DNA from 2 places in the Pseudomonas sp. GW823-FHT05G12 genome. Region 1 is predicted to be linked to the other one. Evidence: predicted binding sites of a transcription regulator. Region 1 holds the regulator's gene; the other holds the start of a gene.

Region 1 (7,818 bases):
CCCGTACCTGGCAGGGGAAGCGGCCGGCCACACCGACGAACTTGGCTGCCGCCCGGGCATGCAGACCCAGCTTGTTGATGATGGTGATTTCGCGGGCGGGCATCTGGGGCGGATCCTTGGGCTAGAGGTCGCGATGGCGGACCTGGACGTTTTTCAGGGTTTGCTGCAGCTGTCGACCAAGGCGCTCGGTGATGTACACCGAACGGTGATGTCCGCCAGTGCAGCCGATGGCAATGGTTACGTAGGCGCGGTTGCTGGCAGCGAAGCGGGGCAACCATTTGAGCAGGTAGCTGGAGATGTCGTTGTACATGTCTTCGACATCCGGTTGTGCGGCCAGGTAGTCGATCACGGGTTGATCGAGGCCCGAGTGCTCACGCAGTTCCGGTTTCCAGTAGGGGTTCGGCAGGCAGCGCACGTCAAAAACCAGGTCGGCGTCGACCGGCATGCCCCGCTTGAAGCCGAACGACTCGACCAGAAACGCTGTGCCAGGCTCGGGCTGGTTGAGCAGGCGCAGCTTGATCGAGTCACGCAACTGGTACAGGTTCAGGTTGGTGGTGTCGATCTTCAGGTCGGCCAGGTCGGCAATGGGCCCCAACAAGTCGCTTTCCACGCGGATGGCTTCCGCGAGCGAGCGGTTGGCGTTGGTCAGGGGGTGCCGCCTGCGGGTTTCCGAGAAACGCTTGAGAAGGACCTCTTCATCGGCATCCAGGTACAACACGTCGCACTGGATGTGCCGGGCGCGGGCTTCTTCAAGCAGCTCGGGAAAACGCATCAGGTGGCTGGGCAGGTTGCGCGCGTCGATCGAAACCGCCACCTTGGGCTGCAGCAATTCGGTGTTGATCAGTGCATTTTCCGCCAACTGCGGCAGTAGCCCGGCGGGCAGATTGTCGATGCAATAGAAACCGCTGTCTTCCAGGACATCGAGGGCGGTGCTCTTGCCGGAGCCGGACCGGCCGCTGACGATGATCAGGCGCATGTTCAGTGCTCGTTCTGTACGTCCAGGACAACCTGGAACAGGGCCTCGTTGCTGGTGGCCGCACGCAGTCGATCACGGACCTCCTTGCGATCGAGCATGCTGGCGATCTGACGCAGAAGTTCAAGGTGAGCATCGGTGGCCGCTTCGGGCACCAGCAGCACAAACAGCAGGTCCACCGGCGCGCCATCAATGGCGTCGTAGTCGATAGGCGCTTCCAGGTGCAGCAGGGCGCTGACTGGGGCAGAGCATCCTTCAAGCCGGCAGTGCGGGATGGCGATGCCATTGCCAAAACCGGTAGAACCGAGCTTTTCCCGGGCTACCAGTTTTTCGAAGACGTCCTGCATCTCCAGTTCTGGCACTTGGTCGGCGATGACAGTGGCGACCTTTTCCAGGGCGCGCTTCTTGCTGCCGCCCGGCACGTTCACGAGGGAACGGCCGGGGGTCAGGATGGTTTCAAGTCGGATCATGGATGAGGGGGATCAGCGGGCAGCTGCACCTTGCAGCAGGCTTTGCTGTTTTTCCTTGTGTTTTTTCAGTTGGCGGTCGAGCTTGTCGGCCAGGGCGTCGATCGCTGCATACATGTCTTCGTGTTCGGCGTTGGCTACCACTTCGCCGCCGGGAATCTGCAGGGTCGCCTCGACCTTCTGCTGAAGCTTCTCGACTTTCATGATTACCTGCACGTTGGTGATCTTGTCGAAGTGACTCTCCACGCGGGCGAGCTTTTCAAGCACGTAATCGCGCAGTGGCTGGGTGACTTCTACATGCTGTCCACTGATATTGACTTGCATACAGCTTCTCCTTTGTTGCCCGTGCATAAAGAGGCAGGTCTTGCACCTGCCACGAAAACGCTGTGGCACATCTCAGGGGCTACATCAGTCGCTTGCGTTCGCTCGACGGTGCGATGCCGAGGGACTCGCGGTACTTGGCGACGGTGCGACGGGCTACCTGGATGCCTTGTGCCTCCAGTAAACCAGCGATCTTGCTGTCACTCAATGGCTTTTTCTGATTTTCCGCCGCAACCAGTTTCTTGATGATCGCGCGGATCGCCGTGGACGAGCATTCTCCGCCTTCGGAGGTGCTGACATGGCTGGAGAAAAAGTATTTCAGTTCGTAGATGCCACGCGGGGTGTGCATGTATTTCTGCGTGGTAACCCGCGAGATGGTCGATTCGTGCATGCCTACGGCTTCGGCAATGTCATGCAGTACCAACGGCTTCATCGCTTCGTCGCCGTGGTCGAGGAAGCCGCGTTGGTGCTCGACGATCTGCGTGGCAACCTTCATCAGGGTTTCGTTACGGCTTTGCAGGCTCTTGATGAACCAGCGCGCTTCCTGCAGCTGGTTGCGCATGAAGGTGTTGTCGGCGCTGGTGTCGGCACGGCGCACGAAGCCGGCGTATTGTGGGTTGACGCGCAGGCGTGGGATGGCTTCCTGGTTCAGTTCTACCAGCCAACGGTCGCTGTCCTTGCGCACGATGACGTCGGGCACCACGTACTCGGGCTCGCTGGACTCGATCTGCGAACCAGGGCGCGGGTTAAGGCTTTGCACTAGTTCGATGACCTGGCGCAGCTCGTCTTCCTTGATTTTCATCCGCCGCATCAGCTGGCTGTAGTCACGGCTGCCGAGCAGGTCGATGAAATCGGTGACCAGGCGCTTGGCTTCGGTCATCCACGGAGTTGTAGCGGGTAGCTGGCGCAGTTGCAGCAACAGGCATTCACCCAGGTTGCGGGCGCCGACGCCAGCCGGCTCGAACTGCTGGATGCGGTGCAGTACGGCTTCGACCTCGTCCAGTTCGATATCCAGCTCGGGGTCGAAACCGGCGCAGATTTCTTCGAGTGTGTCTTCCAGGTAGCCCTGGCCGTTGATGCTGTCGATCAGGGTCACGGCAATCAAGCGGTCGGTGTCGGACATCGGCGCCAGGTTCAACTGCCACAGCAGGTGGCTTTGTAGGCTTTCGCCGGCCGATGTGCGCGTGGTGAAGTCCCATTCGTCGTCATCGTTGCTCGGCAGGCTGCTGGCGCTGGTCTGGTAGATGTCTTCCCAGGCGGTATCGACCGGGAGCTCGTTGGGGATGCGCTCGCTCCACTCTCCGTCTTCCAGGTTGTCGGCGCTGACGGTGCTTTCCTGGAAACTGTTGTCCTGAACTTCGGCGGCCGGCTTGTTCTCGGCGTTGTCGGCCATCGGGTCGCTGTTGTCGAAGTCTTCGCCGTCTTCCTGACGTTCGAGCATCGGGTTCGACTCCAGCGCTTCCTGGATTTCCTGTTGGAGGTCCAGGGTAGAGAGCTGGAGCAGGCGGATGGCCTGTTGCAACTGAGGTGTCATCGTCAGTTGCTGGCCCATTTTTAGGACGAGCGATGGTTTCATGGCAGGGGCTTAATACCTTGTTCGCCGGCGCGCATGCGCCATCCACTACACGAGGGCGCCGGAGCGCCAGATCAAGCAAGTTTTATGCCTTAAATTGTAGCGTTTGCCTAGAGTACCGTAACAACTTTACCCGCAGTTTCAGGGCTGTTTGCCAGTACTTCAGGCACGTGCCGGGTCAGAGGCGGAACTCGTGACCCAAGTAAACTTCTTTGACCAGGTCGTTTGCCAGGATGGTTTCAGCGTCGCCTTCGGCGATCAGTCGGCCATCGTTGACGATATAAGCGGTTTCGCAGATATCCAGGGTTTCACGCACGTTGTGGTCGGTAATCAGTACGCCGATACCTTTGGCCTTGAGGTGGTGGATGATCTGCTTGATGTCGCCGACCGAAATCGGGTCGACACCGGCGAACGGTTCGTCCAGCAGGATGAACTTGGGTGCGGTTGCCAGGGCGCGCGCAATTTCGACGCGGCGGCGTTCACCACCGGACAGGCTCATGCCGAGGTTGTCCCGGATGTGGCTGATGTGGAACTCCTGCAGCAGGCTTTCCAGCTCTTTGCGGCGGCCGTCCCGGTCGAGGTCCTTGCGGGTCTCGAGGATGGCCATGATGTTGTCGGCGACCGACAGCTTGCGGAAGATCGAGGCTTCCTGCGGCAGGTAGCCGATTCCGGCGCGGGCGCGGCCGTGCATGGGCTGGTGGCTGACATCGAGGTTGTCGATCAGTACGCGGCCCTGTTCGGCCTGGACCAGCCCGACAATCATGTAGAAGCAAGTGGTCTTGCCGGCGCCGTTGGGGCCGAGCAGGCCGACGATCTGGCCGCTGTCGATAGACAGGCTGACATCACGTACTACCTGCCGCCCCTTGTAGCTCTTTGCCAGGTGCTGGGCTTTGAGGGTTGCCATTTACTCGGCCTTCTTCTTGGGCTGGATCACCATGTCGATGCGCTGACGGGGTGTTGTCACATTGCCGCCACGGCCGGCGGTCGCCACCTGGGTCTGAGTGTTGTAGACGATCTTTTCGCCTTCGGTGGTATTGCCTTCGCTCTCGACCTTGGCGCGGTCGGTGAGAATGACCAAGTCCTTCTGCGACTGGTACTGGATGGTTACGCCCCAGCCTTTCATCTTGTCCGGCTTGGCTGCGCTCTGCTGCTGCTCGAAGTAGGCCAGGTTGCCCACCGAGGTCACTACGTCGATATCGCCAGAGGCGGAGCGGGTAATGGTCACGGTGTTGCCTTTGATCATCATAGAACCCTGAGTGATGATCACGTCGCCGGTGTAAGTGGCCACGCCTTGCTTGTCATCCAGGTGAGCGTTGTCGGCCTGGATGCGGATAGGCTGGTCACGGTCGTTCGGCAGGGCGAGGGCGCTCGCGCTTCCCAGTGCTGCGCTCAGGCTGAGCAAAAGGGGGAGGGTTTTAACGAGCCTCATACTGTCCTCTTACGTTAGAGAGCAAGTCCATCTTGCCTTCTTTCAAATACGCTTTCATGCCTTTGCCCGTAGTGGTGCCTCCGGCGCCGTCGATTCTAACGGCTTGCTCGGTCTGCGCATATTGCTTCTGCGGGAACACGGTCATGCGTGAGCTGGTGATGATGGTTTCACGCTGCTTTTCATCGGTGCGGGCAATCCGCACCTTGTCGATCAGTTCGACCTCGGTACCGTCAGGATTGACCTCGGCGCGCGTGCTCTGCACATGCCACGGGTACTCGGTACCGCGGTACAGGTGCAGGTCCGGTGTGGTCACCTGGGTGATTTCGCTGGTCTTGAGGTGTTCGATCCTGTCGGCGGTCATTTCGTATTGCAGCTTGCCGTCGGGCAGGAACTGCACGCTGTGGGCGTTGATCGCGTAGTAATCGATGGCGCTTTCGTCGACCTGGGCCACGGGCTTGTCGAGGAAGCTCTCCGGGCTGACATTCCAGTAGCCAATGGCTACCAACAGGGCGGCTATCGCCCCGAGCAGCGCAATGTTTCGGGCTTTCTTGCTGAGCATGGGCAGCCTTACAGGTAGTTGGCGTTGGCAGCGTCCAGGGTGCCCTGGGCCTGCATGATCAATTCGCAGAATTCACGGGCCGCGCCTTCGCCGCCACGTGCCTGGGTCACGCCGTGGGCGTGCTGGCGTACGAACGGTGCGGCGTTGGCTACGGCCATGCCCAGAGCCACCCGGCGAATCACCGGCAGGTCGGGCAGGTCGTCGCCCAGGTAAGCCACTTGATCATAGCTTAGGCCCAGTTCGGCGAGCAGGCCGTCAAGCACCACCAATTTGTCCTCCCGGCCTTGGTAGAGGTGCGGGATACCGAGGTTCCTGGCCCGGCGTTCGACCACGGGGGTCTTGCGCCCGCTGATGATCGCGGTGGTCACGCCCGAGGCCATGAGCATCTTGATGCCCTGGCCGTCGAGGGTATTGAACGTCTTGAATTCGCTGCCATCCTCGAGGAAGTACAGGCGGCCGTCGGTGAGCACGCCGTCCACGTCGAACACTGCCAGCTTGATGCCTTTGCCGCGTTGCATGAGGTCCTGGTTCATTCCATCGCTCCTTTACATTACGCCGGCGCGCAGCAGGTCATGCATGTTCAGGGCGCCGGTCGGGCGGTCTTCACGGTCCACCACCACCAGGGCGTTGATCTTGTGGTCTTCCATTATCTTCAGGGCTTCGGCGGCGAGCATGTCGGCACGCGCAGTCTTGCCATGAACGGTCATGACCTGGTCGATCAGGGTGGTGTGCACATCGATATTGCGGTCCAGGCTGCGGCGCAGGTCACCGTCGGTGAAGATCCCGGCCAGTTTGCCATCGGCTTCGACGATCACGGTCATGCCCAAACCTTTGTGGGACATTTCCAGCAGCGCGTCCTTGAGCAGGGTGCCGCGTGGTACTTGAGGCAGGTCGTCGCCGGCGTGCATCACGTTCTCGACCTTCAGCAGCAGGCGGCGGCCCAGCGCGCCTCCAGGGTGCGAGAAGGCAAAGTCCTCGGCGGTGAAACCGCGGGCTTCGAGCAAGGCGATGGCCAAGGCGTCGCCCAGTACCAGCGCTGCCGTGGTGGAGGAGGTGGGTGCCAGGTTCAGCGGGCAGGCCTCTTGTTCGACACGTGCGTCAAGGTTGACCTCGGCGGCCTGGGCCAGCGGCGAGTCCGGGTTGCCGGTCAGGCTGATCAGCTTGATGCCAAGGCGCTTGATGAACGGCAGCAGGGTGACAATTTCGGCGGTGCTGCCGGAGTTCGACAGCGCAAGGATGACATCATCACGGGTGATCATGCCCATGTCGCCATGGCTGGCTTCGGCCGGATGCACGAAAAACGCCGGTGTGCCGGTGCTGGCCAGGGTCGCGGCGATCTTGTTGCCGATGTGCCCGGACTTGCCCATGCCGACCACGACGACCCGGCCCTTGCTGGCCAGAATCAGTTCGCAGGCTTTGACGAAATTGTCGTCGATGCGCGCCAAAAGGCCCTCTACGGCCTCGAGTTCCAGGCGCAGAGTGCGTTGGGCGGATTGGATCAGCTCGCTGGATTGGCTCATGTCGAAAAAGCAATGCCTGATGAAAGGGCAACGATTATACGCGCAATGATGAAAACCCTCACCTCCTCGATTGTTGCAGTGAATACCACCAAAGCCTGTCCCGGGGCTGAACGACTGCTTGTCCGGCCTTGGGGCGGGGCTGTCAGCGGTGCTATAGTTCGCCGCTATTCGGCCTGTCAGGGGTGCGTGTGCCTTCCAGATGGAGGCCGGCGTCCATTAGGACGAGGCTGCATTAGCAAGGAGTCTAGATGAGTGTGGATAGCGCCTACGCGGTCGAGTTGAAGGGAGTAACCTTCAAACGTGGTTCGCGCAGCATTTTCAGCAACGTGGACATCAGCATCCCGCGCGGCAAGGTCACCGGCATCATGGGGCCATCGGGGTGCGGCAAGACCACGTTGCTCCGCCTGATGGGCGCACAGTTGCGCCCCGCGAGCGGTGAGGTATGGGTTGCCGGGCAGAACCTGCCGACGCTGTCGCGCAGCGACCTGTTCGACGCCCGCAAGCAGATGGGCGTGCTGTTCCAGAGCGGCGCGTTGTTCACCGACCTCGATGTGTTCGAGAACGTCGCGTTCCCGCTGCGCGTGCATACTCAGCTGTCGGACGAAATGATCCGTGACATCGTGTTGATGAAGCTGCAGGCCGTGGGCCTGCGCGGTGCCATCGACCTGATGCCCGACGAGCTGTCCGGTGGCATGAAGCGCCGTGTGGCGCTGGCCCGGGCGATTGCCCTGGACCCGCAGATCCTCATGTACGACGAACCGTTCGTCGGCCAGGACCCGATCGCCATGGGGGTACTGGTGCGCCTGATTCGCCTGCTCAACGATGCCCTGGGCATCACCAGCATCGTGGTTTCCCATGACCTGGCAGAAACCGCCAGCATCGCCGACTACATCTACGTTGTAGGTGACGGCCAGGTGCTGGGCCAGGGGACGCCTGATGAGCTGATGGGTTCGGACAATCCACGGATCCGCCAATT
Region 2 (7,818 bases), 2.5 Mb from region 1:
CCACGCGCTGTCGAGCCCCCCGGGCAAAGTCTGCCGGACTGGCAGATCATTGCCCGCGTAGCGTGCGCCATGGGCTATGCCGACGCCTTCGACTACCCCAATGCCGAAGCGGTGTATGAGGAAATACGCCGCTTCCACAACCCTGTTACCGGTTATGACCTGCGCGGTATCGGCTATGCCGAATTGCGTACGCAGCCGCGCCAGTGGCCCTGTGCACCGGGAAGCGAACAGCATCGCAGCCCGCTGCGCTACCTCAACGACGGCAGCAGCCAGGCGCTACTGCTCGATGCCCGGGGTAGGCGGCCGGCACTGGCCTTCCCCACCGCCAGCGGCAAGGCGCGCTTCTTTGCCCGGCCCTGGTTGCCGGCAGCGGAAGTGCCGGACGATGACTACCCCATGGTGCTGAATACTGGGCGTGTGCAGCACCAGTGGCACACGTTGACCAAGACCGGCAAGGTGCCGGCGCTGAACAAACTGGAGCCCGGCCCCTACCTTGAGATTCACCCCGAGGATGCCGCCCGGCTGGGTGTCGCTGAAAAGGACCTGGTGGCCGTTCGCTCGCGCCGGGGGCAGGCCGTGTTGCCGGCGCGCATCAGTGACCGGGTCATGCCGGGCAACTGCTTTGCGCCGTTTCACTGGAACGACCTGATCGGCGAGCAATTGGCGATCAATGCCGCGACCTGCGATGCGGTCGACCCGCTGTCGCTGCAGCCTGCCTTCAAACACTGTGCCGTAGCCCTGGAGCGGGTCGCAGGCGAGCGCATCGACGCCCTTGATCTGAACACTGCCACTGTAGAGCCTGTCCGCATGCCGACCGCCACCCTGTCCCGTCTGCTTGGCCTGCACACTTTGCCGGTTCCGGTGCTGGCCGAAGAAGAGCGTCATTACCTGCAAGGTTTCCTGCTGGGCCTGGACCAGGCCCGCGCCGAGGGCGTACCCCGCCTGCCGGCCAGTGCGCCGCTGGCTGCCAGCCGTCGTTTGTTTGTCGACGGCTTGCTGGCCGGGCTGTTCGCCCAGCCTGCAACTGCACCCATCGCGGCACAGGCCGCGCCATGGCATCAGGTGCTGTGGGCCTCGCAGACCGGCAATGGTGAGCAGCTGGCGGAACGCTGTGCCGCGCGCCTGCGCGGTGCCGGTCTGAACGTGCAACTCAGCTGCCTGGAGGCGGTCAGCCCAAGCCAGCTGCAGGGTGCTGCCAGTGTGGTGTTGATCGCCAGCACCTTTGGCGATGGCGACGCGCCCGACAGCGGCGCGGCCTTCTGGCAGGCTTTGCAGGGCGAGGAGGGCGCTCACTGCGCCGGGCTGCCCTATGCCGTACTGGCCCTGGGCGACTCCAGTTACGACCAGTTCTGCGGTTTTGGCCGCAAGCTCGACCAGCGCCTGGCCGAGCTGGGAGGGCATCGCCTGCTGCCGCGGGTGGACTGCGAGCCAGACTTCGACGAAGCCTTTACCGGCTGGCTCGAAGCGTTATTGCCTGCACTGGGCACTGCCACAGCGCCGCCTCCGGCGAGTGAACCTGCACCCGTATCGACCTTCAGCAAGCAGCAACCCTGGATGGCCACCGTACTGGAAAACCGCCTGCTCAATGGCCCCGGCGCCAGCAAGGAAACCCGTCAGCTGGTCTTCGATCTGGGCGGCAGCGGCTTCAGTTACGCTGCCGGCGATGCCCTGGGCGTATGGCCGCGCAACTGCCCGGCCCTGGTAGAAGAGCTGCTGACACTGATGCAGCTCGATGGCCAGGCTATGGTCGAGCTTAAAGGTCATAGCGCCATGCCATTGGCCGAAGCCCTGCAAACACACCTGGAAATTGCCAAGGTCACTGCGCAACAACTGCAGGCATTTGCCAGCAACGCGCCTGACCTGCAGCGCTTGCTGCAGCCTGAATGCAAGGCCGAGCTGCAAGATTGGCTGTGGGGCCGGCAGTTGGTCGATGTGCTGCGCGCCTTCCCCCAGCAGTTGTCGCTGGCCAGCTGGCTGGAATTGCTCAAGCCATTGCAGCCGCGGCTCTATTCGATCAGCTCCAGCCCGCTGGCGCACCCAGGCCAGGTGCATCTGACGGTATCGACGGTGCGTTATGGCGAACGTAAAGGCGTGTGCTCAAGCTTTCTTGCCGACCGTGCGCAGGTGCAAAAGGTGGCGATCTTCCCGCAGGTGTCGAAGCACTTTCGCTTGCCCGAGGACGACAGCGTGCCGGTGATCATGGTGGGCCCTGGTACCGGCATTGCACCGTTCCGTGCGTTCCTCGAGGAGCGAGAGGCACGGGGCGCAAAAGGCGACAACTGGCTGTTCTTCGGCGAGCAGTATGCAGCGACCGATTTCTATTACCAGGAGCAGTTGCAGGCCTGGCAAGCGGCGGGGCATCTGCGGCTGGACACGGCGTTCTCGCGGGACCAGGTCGAGAAGATCTATGTGCAGCAGCGCATGCTCGAGCAGGGTGCGCTGTTGTGGCAATGGCTGGAGGCGGGGGCGTATTTCTATGTGTGTGGCGATGCGCAGCGCATGGCCAGGGATGTGGATGCGGCGTTGCGGGTGATCGTCGCCGAGCATGGCCGGATGGATGCGGCGGCGGCTGCGGCTTATGTCGAAGGCTTGAGCAAGGCCAGGCGTTATCGGCGCGATGTGTACTGAAGTGCTCCAAGATGGGGTGTTGTGCACCTTGAATGTGCATTGGCTGGGCGGGCCCAGCGCAAGTGTAGGAGCGGGTTTACCCGCGAAGAGGCCGACACAGGCAACCCACGCAACCCAGGCAACCCAATTGGCACGCTCCCTGCTTAACCTCGGATACAACAAAGCCCACTGATCAACGGCGATCAACCGGGCCCCCTACCGTGATGAATACAGGCAAAGGCGCCTGGAGCTTCGGCTCCAGGCGCTTTTTTTTTGATCGAGGATCGGCTTATGAAGGCAACAGCGAGCAGCGGGCAACGAGAGCGACTGGTCATCGTCGGCAACGGCATGGTCGGCCACCATTGCGTCGAACAACTGGTCAGTCGCGGCGCCCTGCAGCGCTTCGAGGTGCGGGTATTCGGCGAAGAGCGCCAACGCGCGTATGACCGCGTGCACCTGTCCGAATACTTCGGCGGCAGCTGTGCCGAAACCCTGGCCCTGTGTGAGCACGATTTCTACGAGGCCAATGGCGTGCACCTGCACCTGGGTGAGGCCGTGCTGGAGATCGACCGCGAGCGCCGCGAAGTCGTCACTGCCGAAAGTCGCTATGGCTACGACCAACTGGTGCTGGCCACCGGCTCCTATCCCTTCGTGCCGCCGATCGAAGGCTCCAGCGGCAATGCCCGTCTGGTCTACCGCACCCTGGACGACCTCGATGGCATTCGTGCTGCCGCAGCCGGTGCCCGCCGAGGGGTGGTGGTCGGCGGTGGCCTGCTTGGCCTGGAAGCGGCCAACGCCCTCAAGTCGCTGGGGCTGGAAGCCCACGTGGTGGAATTCGCCCCACGGCTGATGCCGGTACAGCTGGACGGCGAGGGCGGTGCCGCGTTGAAGGCGCAGATCGAAGCACTGGGTGTGGGGGTGCACCTGTCACGCGCCACCCAGTCGGTCAGTGCCGGTGAAACCTACCGCTACCGCATGAACTTCGACGGCGGTGAGCACCTGGAAACCGACCTGATCGTGTTCTCCGCCGGTATCCGCCCACAGGATGCACTGGGCCGGGGTTGCGGCCTGGACATCGCCGCGCGCGGTGGCGTGGTCATCGACAACCACTGCCGCAGCAGCGACCCACGCATCTTCGCCATCGGCGAGTGCGCCTCGTGGAACGGCAGCGTGTTCGGCCTGGTCGCCCCGGGCTACAGCATGGCGCGCAACCTGGCCGGGCTGCTGATGGGCGAGGCGGCAGTGGCGTTTACCGGCGCCGATATGTCGACCAAGCTCAAGCTGCTGGGTGTGGATGTCGGTTCGATCGGCGATGCCCACGGTGCCACGCCGGGCGCGCGCAGCTATCGCTTCATCGATGAAGCCAACAGCGCTTACCGCCGTTTGGTGGTGGATGCCAGCGGCAAGCACGTGCTCGGCGCGGTGCTGGTCGGCGACAACAGCTATTACGACACCCTGTTGCAGTACGCCCAGAACGGCATCGCCCTGCCGGCCGACCCGGCAGCGCTGATCTTGCCGCAAGGCGGTGGTGCGCCGGCCCTGGGCGCCGATGCGCTGCCCGACAGTGCGACCATCTGCTCCTGCCACAACGTCAGCAAGGGTGCGGTGTGCGCCGCGATCGACAGTGGCTGCAGTGACCTCGCTGCGGTCAAGGGCTGCACCAAGGCCGCGACCGGCTGCGGTGGTTGCGCGGCCCTGCTCAAGCAAGTCTTCGAGCACGAGCTGACGGCCCGCGGTGTGGCGGTGGACAAGAGCCTGTGCGAGCACTTTGCCTACACCCGGCAGGAGCTGTACGGGTTGGTGCGGGTGGAGGGTATCCGCACCTTCAGCGAACTGCTCGAACGCCATGGCAAGGGCCATCTGGGTTGTGACATCTGCAAGCCGGCGGTGGGCAACATTCTCGCCTCGTGCTGGAACCAGCCGATCATGGACCCGGCGTTGGTGCCGCTGCAGGACACCAACGACACCTTCATGGCCAACATGCAGAAAAACGGCACCTATTCGGTGGTGCCGCGCATTCCCGGTGGTGAAATAACCCCCGACAAACTCATCGTCATCGGCCAGGTGGCCAAGAAATACGACCTGTACACCAAGATCACCGGTGGCCAGCGCATCGACCTGTTCGGCGCCCAGTTGCACGAGCTGCCGCTGATCTGGGGCGAACTGATCGAGGCCGGTTTCGAAACCGGCCACGCCTACGGCAAGTCGACCCGCACGGTGAAGTCGTGCGTGGGCAGCACCTGGTGCCGTTACGGCGTGCAGGACAGTGTCGCCATGGCCCTGCGCCTGGAAGATCGCTACAAGGGCCTGCGCAGCCCCCACAAGCTCAAGTTCGCGGTATCGGGTTGCACCCGTGAATGCGCCGAGGCGCAGAGCAAGGATATCGGCGTTATCGCCACCGACAAGGGCTGGAACCTGTACGTGTGCGGCAACGGCGGCATGCGCCCGCGGCATGCCGAGTTGTTCGCCACCGACCTGGACGACGAAACCCTGGTACGCCTGATCGACCGCGTGCTGATGTTCTACATCCGCACGGCCGACAAGCTGCAGCGCACCTCAGTGTGGCGTGAAAACCTGGAAGGCGGGCTGGACTACCTGAAGCAGGTGATCATCGACGACAGCCTGGGCCTGGCCAACGAGCTGGAAGCGCAGATGCAGCATGTGGTCGACCAGTATGAATGCGAATGGGCCAATGCCCTCAACGACCCCGAGAAGCTCAAGCGCTTCCGTACCTTCGTCAACGACCGACGCGCCGACCCGGACGTGCACTTCGTGCGCGAACGCGAACAACGCCGGCCCGCTGCACCGCTGCACCTGATCCCAACTGTCGAGGAGGCTGTCTGATGAACCTGGCCAATGTTGCTGTGAACACGCAAGAAAACTGGCAGACGGTGTGCCAGGCGCAAGACCTGGTGGCCGATTCCGGGGTCGTGGTTTGGCTCGATGGGGCCCAGGTGGCGTTGTTCTACCTGCCGGGGCAGGCGCAGCCGTTATACGCGGTGGACAACCGTGACCCGCGCTCCGGCGCCAATATCATCGGCCGTGGGCTGGTGGGCAGTGTGCAGGGCGAGCTGGTGGTGGCGGCGCCGTTGTACAAGCAGCATTTCAGCCTGCTGAGTGGGGAGTGCCTGGAGGATGCCGGGCAGAGGTTGCGGGTGTGGCCGGTGCGGTTGAAGGGGGAGGCGGTGGAGCTGGCGGTGGCCTGATACCCCTTTGCTGCCTGTGCCGGCCTCTTCGCGGGCAAGCCCGCTCCTACGGAATCTGCACCGCCTTCAAATACGGCGCTGCACCTGTGGGAGCGGGCTTGCCCGCGAAGAGGCCAGCACAAGCCGACTAGATAACCAACCCCTGCGGCGTGCGCCCGGCAAACACATCCACCAGGCTGGCCACCACCATCTCGCCCATGCGCGTGCGTGTCTGTACCGTGGCACTGGCGCGATGGGGTTGCAGGACTACATCTTCACGCTCGAACAACGCCTCGGGCGCTCGCGGTTCATCGGCAAACACGTCCAGCGCCGCGCCAGCGATCTCGCCAGCCTGCAGCGCGGCGATCAACGCAGGCTCATCTACCAGCTTGCCGCGTGCGATGTTGATCAGGTACCCCTCGCTGCCCAACGCCCGCAGCACGTCGCGATTGATCAGCGCCTCGCCCTTGTCAGCCGCCGCCGCGAGGATCAGCGCATCGCTGTCCTTGGCCAACTGCAGCAGATCTGCCTCGAACCCGTAGGGCACATCCAGCGCCTGTAGATCGGTGTAGCGGATCGGGCAACCGAAGGCTGCCGCCCGCTGTGCTACCGCCCGACCGACCCGGCCCATGCCGACGATGCCCACGCGCATGCCCGACACCTGCCGGGCCAGTGGCAGCGGTGCCAGGGGCGTGGTGCTGGTGGCCCAACGGCCGGCGCGAACGAAGCGGTCACCGGTGCAGATACCCCGGCACAAGCCGATCAGCAGGCCGATGGCAAGATCGGCGACGTCCTCGGTGAGCGCACCGATGGTCGCCGTCACCTGGATGCCGCGATCGCGGGCATAGGCCAGGTCTACCGCGTCGGTGCCGACGCCATTGACGGCGATCACTTCGAGGTTGGGCAGGCGCGCCATCAGCGCCTGGCTGATGCCGGTGTGGCCGCCGGTGATCACGCCGCGAATATTGCCAGCATGCTGGCTGACGTAGGCCTCCTTGTCGGCCTGTTCGTAGTAGCGGTGTACGGTGAACAGCTGTTCCAGGCGCTCACGGATCTGCGGGATCAGGATAGGGCTCAGTTGCAGGACTTCTGGTTTCATCGGTCACTCCATCATAAACAGGGATCAGCCACGGCCAACGAATGGCATGTTGCTGGCCATCACGGTCATGTTCAGTACGTTGGCGTCGAGCGGCAGCGCTGCGATGTAGCGCACCGCATCGGCCACATGGCGCACGTCGAGCATCGGCTCGGCGGCGATCTCGCCATTGGCCTGGCGCACCCCCCGGGTCATGCGCTCGGACAACTCGGTCAGGGCGTTGCCGATGTCCACCTGGCTGCACACGATGTTGTAAGGCCGACCATCCAGCGCCAGCGCCTTGGTCAGGCCCAGTACCGCATGCTTGCTGGCGGTGTAAGGTGCGGTGAACGGGCGTGGGGTGTGCGCCGAGATCGAGCCGTTGTTGATGATCCGCCCGCCTTGCGGCTGCTGGCGGCGCATCAGGCCGAAGGCGGCGCGGGCGCACAGGAATACACCATCGACGTTGGTGGCGATGACGTTGCGCCAGTTCTCCAGCGGCAGCTCGTCGACGGGTACAGCGGGGGCGTTGATGCCGGCATTGTTGAACATCACGTCGAGGCGGCCATGCACCTCCTCGATGGTGGCGAACAACTGCGCAACGCTTTGCTCATCGCGCACGTCAGTGGGAACGGCCAAGGCCTCACCGCCCGCTGCTTGCGCTTGCTCGACGACGGCTTGTAGCGGTTCGGCGCGGCGCCCGGCGAGGACCAGGCTGAAGTTGTCCTCGAGCAGGGCGAGGGCGACGGCACGGCCGATGCCACTGCCAGCACCGGTGACCAGCGCGACTTTCTTGTTTTGGCTCATCGATAGGCTCCAACAGGTTTAGGCGGCGTTGGCGGTATGCCCGGCAGGGCGAGGACCGACGTGCAGGTGCAGCTCGCCAATACCGTCGATCCCGGCGTGTATCGTGTCGCCCGGGTTCAGCGGGGCCACGCCGGGCGGGCTGCC

Evidence for each region. The regulator sigma-54, encoded in region 1, starts transcription at its own class of promoters, with help from an activator protein. The targets are predictions, from matches to a motif close to ANTGGCATNNANNTTGCTNT.
Region 2: nirB (nitrite reductase large subunit NirB) is a predicted target of sigma-54. The motif match lies at 2,755-2,774, and genes of this name have one in related genera.

Annotation. Positions count from the first base shown of each region.
Region 1 is NZ_CM179501.1:1,144,279-1,152,096, forward strand. It holds gene AC3RCM_RS05225 (HPr family phosphocarrier protein) at 1-103, opposite strand, end outside; gene rapZ (RNase adapter RapZ) at 122-976, opposite strand; gene ptsN (PTS IIA-like nitrogen regulatory protein PtsN) at 979-1,443, opposite strand; gene hpf (ribosome hibernation-promoting factor, HPF/YfiA family) at 1,456-1,764, opposite strand; gene AC3RCM_RS05245 (RNA polymerase factor sigma-54) at 1,844-3,337, opposite strand; gene lptB (LPS export ABC transporter ATP-binding protein) at 3,513-4,238, opposite strand; gene lptA (lipopolysaccharide transport periplasmic protein LptA) at 4,239-4,763, opposite strand; gene lptC (LPS export ABC transporter periplasmic protein LptC) at 4,750-5,322, opposite strand; gene AC3RCM_RS05265 (KdsC family phosphatase) at 5,331-5,855, opposite strand; gene AC3RCM_RS05270 (KpsF/GutQ family sugar-phosphate isomerase) at 5,868-6,842, opposite strand; gene AC3RCM_RS05275 (ATP-binding cassette domain-containing protein) at 7,091-7,818, shown strand, end outside.
Region 2 is NZ_CM179501.1:4,640,736-4,648,553, reverse strand. It holds gene AC3RCM_RS21200 (bifunctional nitrate reductase/sulfite reductase flavoprotein subunit alpha) at 1-2,628, shown strand, start outside; gene nirB (nitrite reductase large subunit NirB) at 2,899-5,451, shown strand; gene nirD (nitrite reductase small subunit NirD) at 5,451-5,813, shown strand; gene AC3RCM_RS21185 (2-hydroxyacid dehydrogenase) at 5,941-6,891, opposite strand; gene AC3RCM_RS21180 (SDR family oxidoreductase) at 6,916-7,674, opposite strand; gene AC3RCM_RS21175 (fumarylacetoacetate hydrolase family protein) at 7,693-7,818, opposite strand, start outside.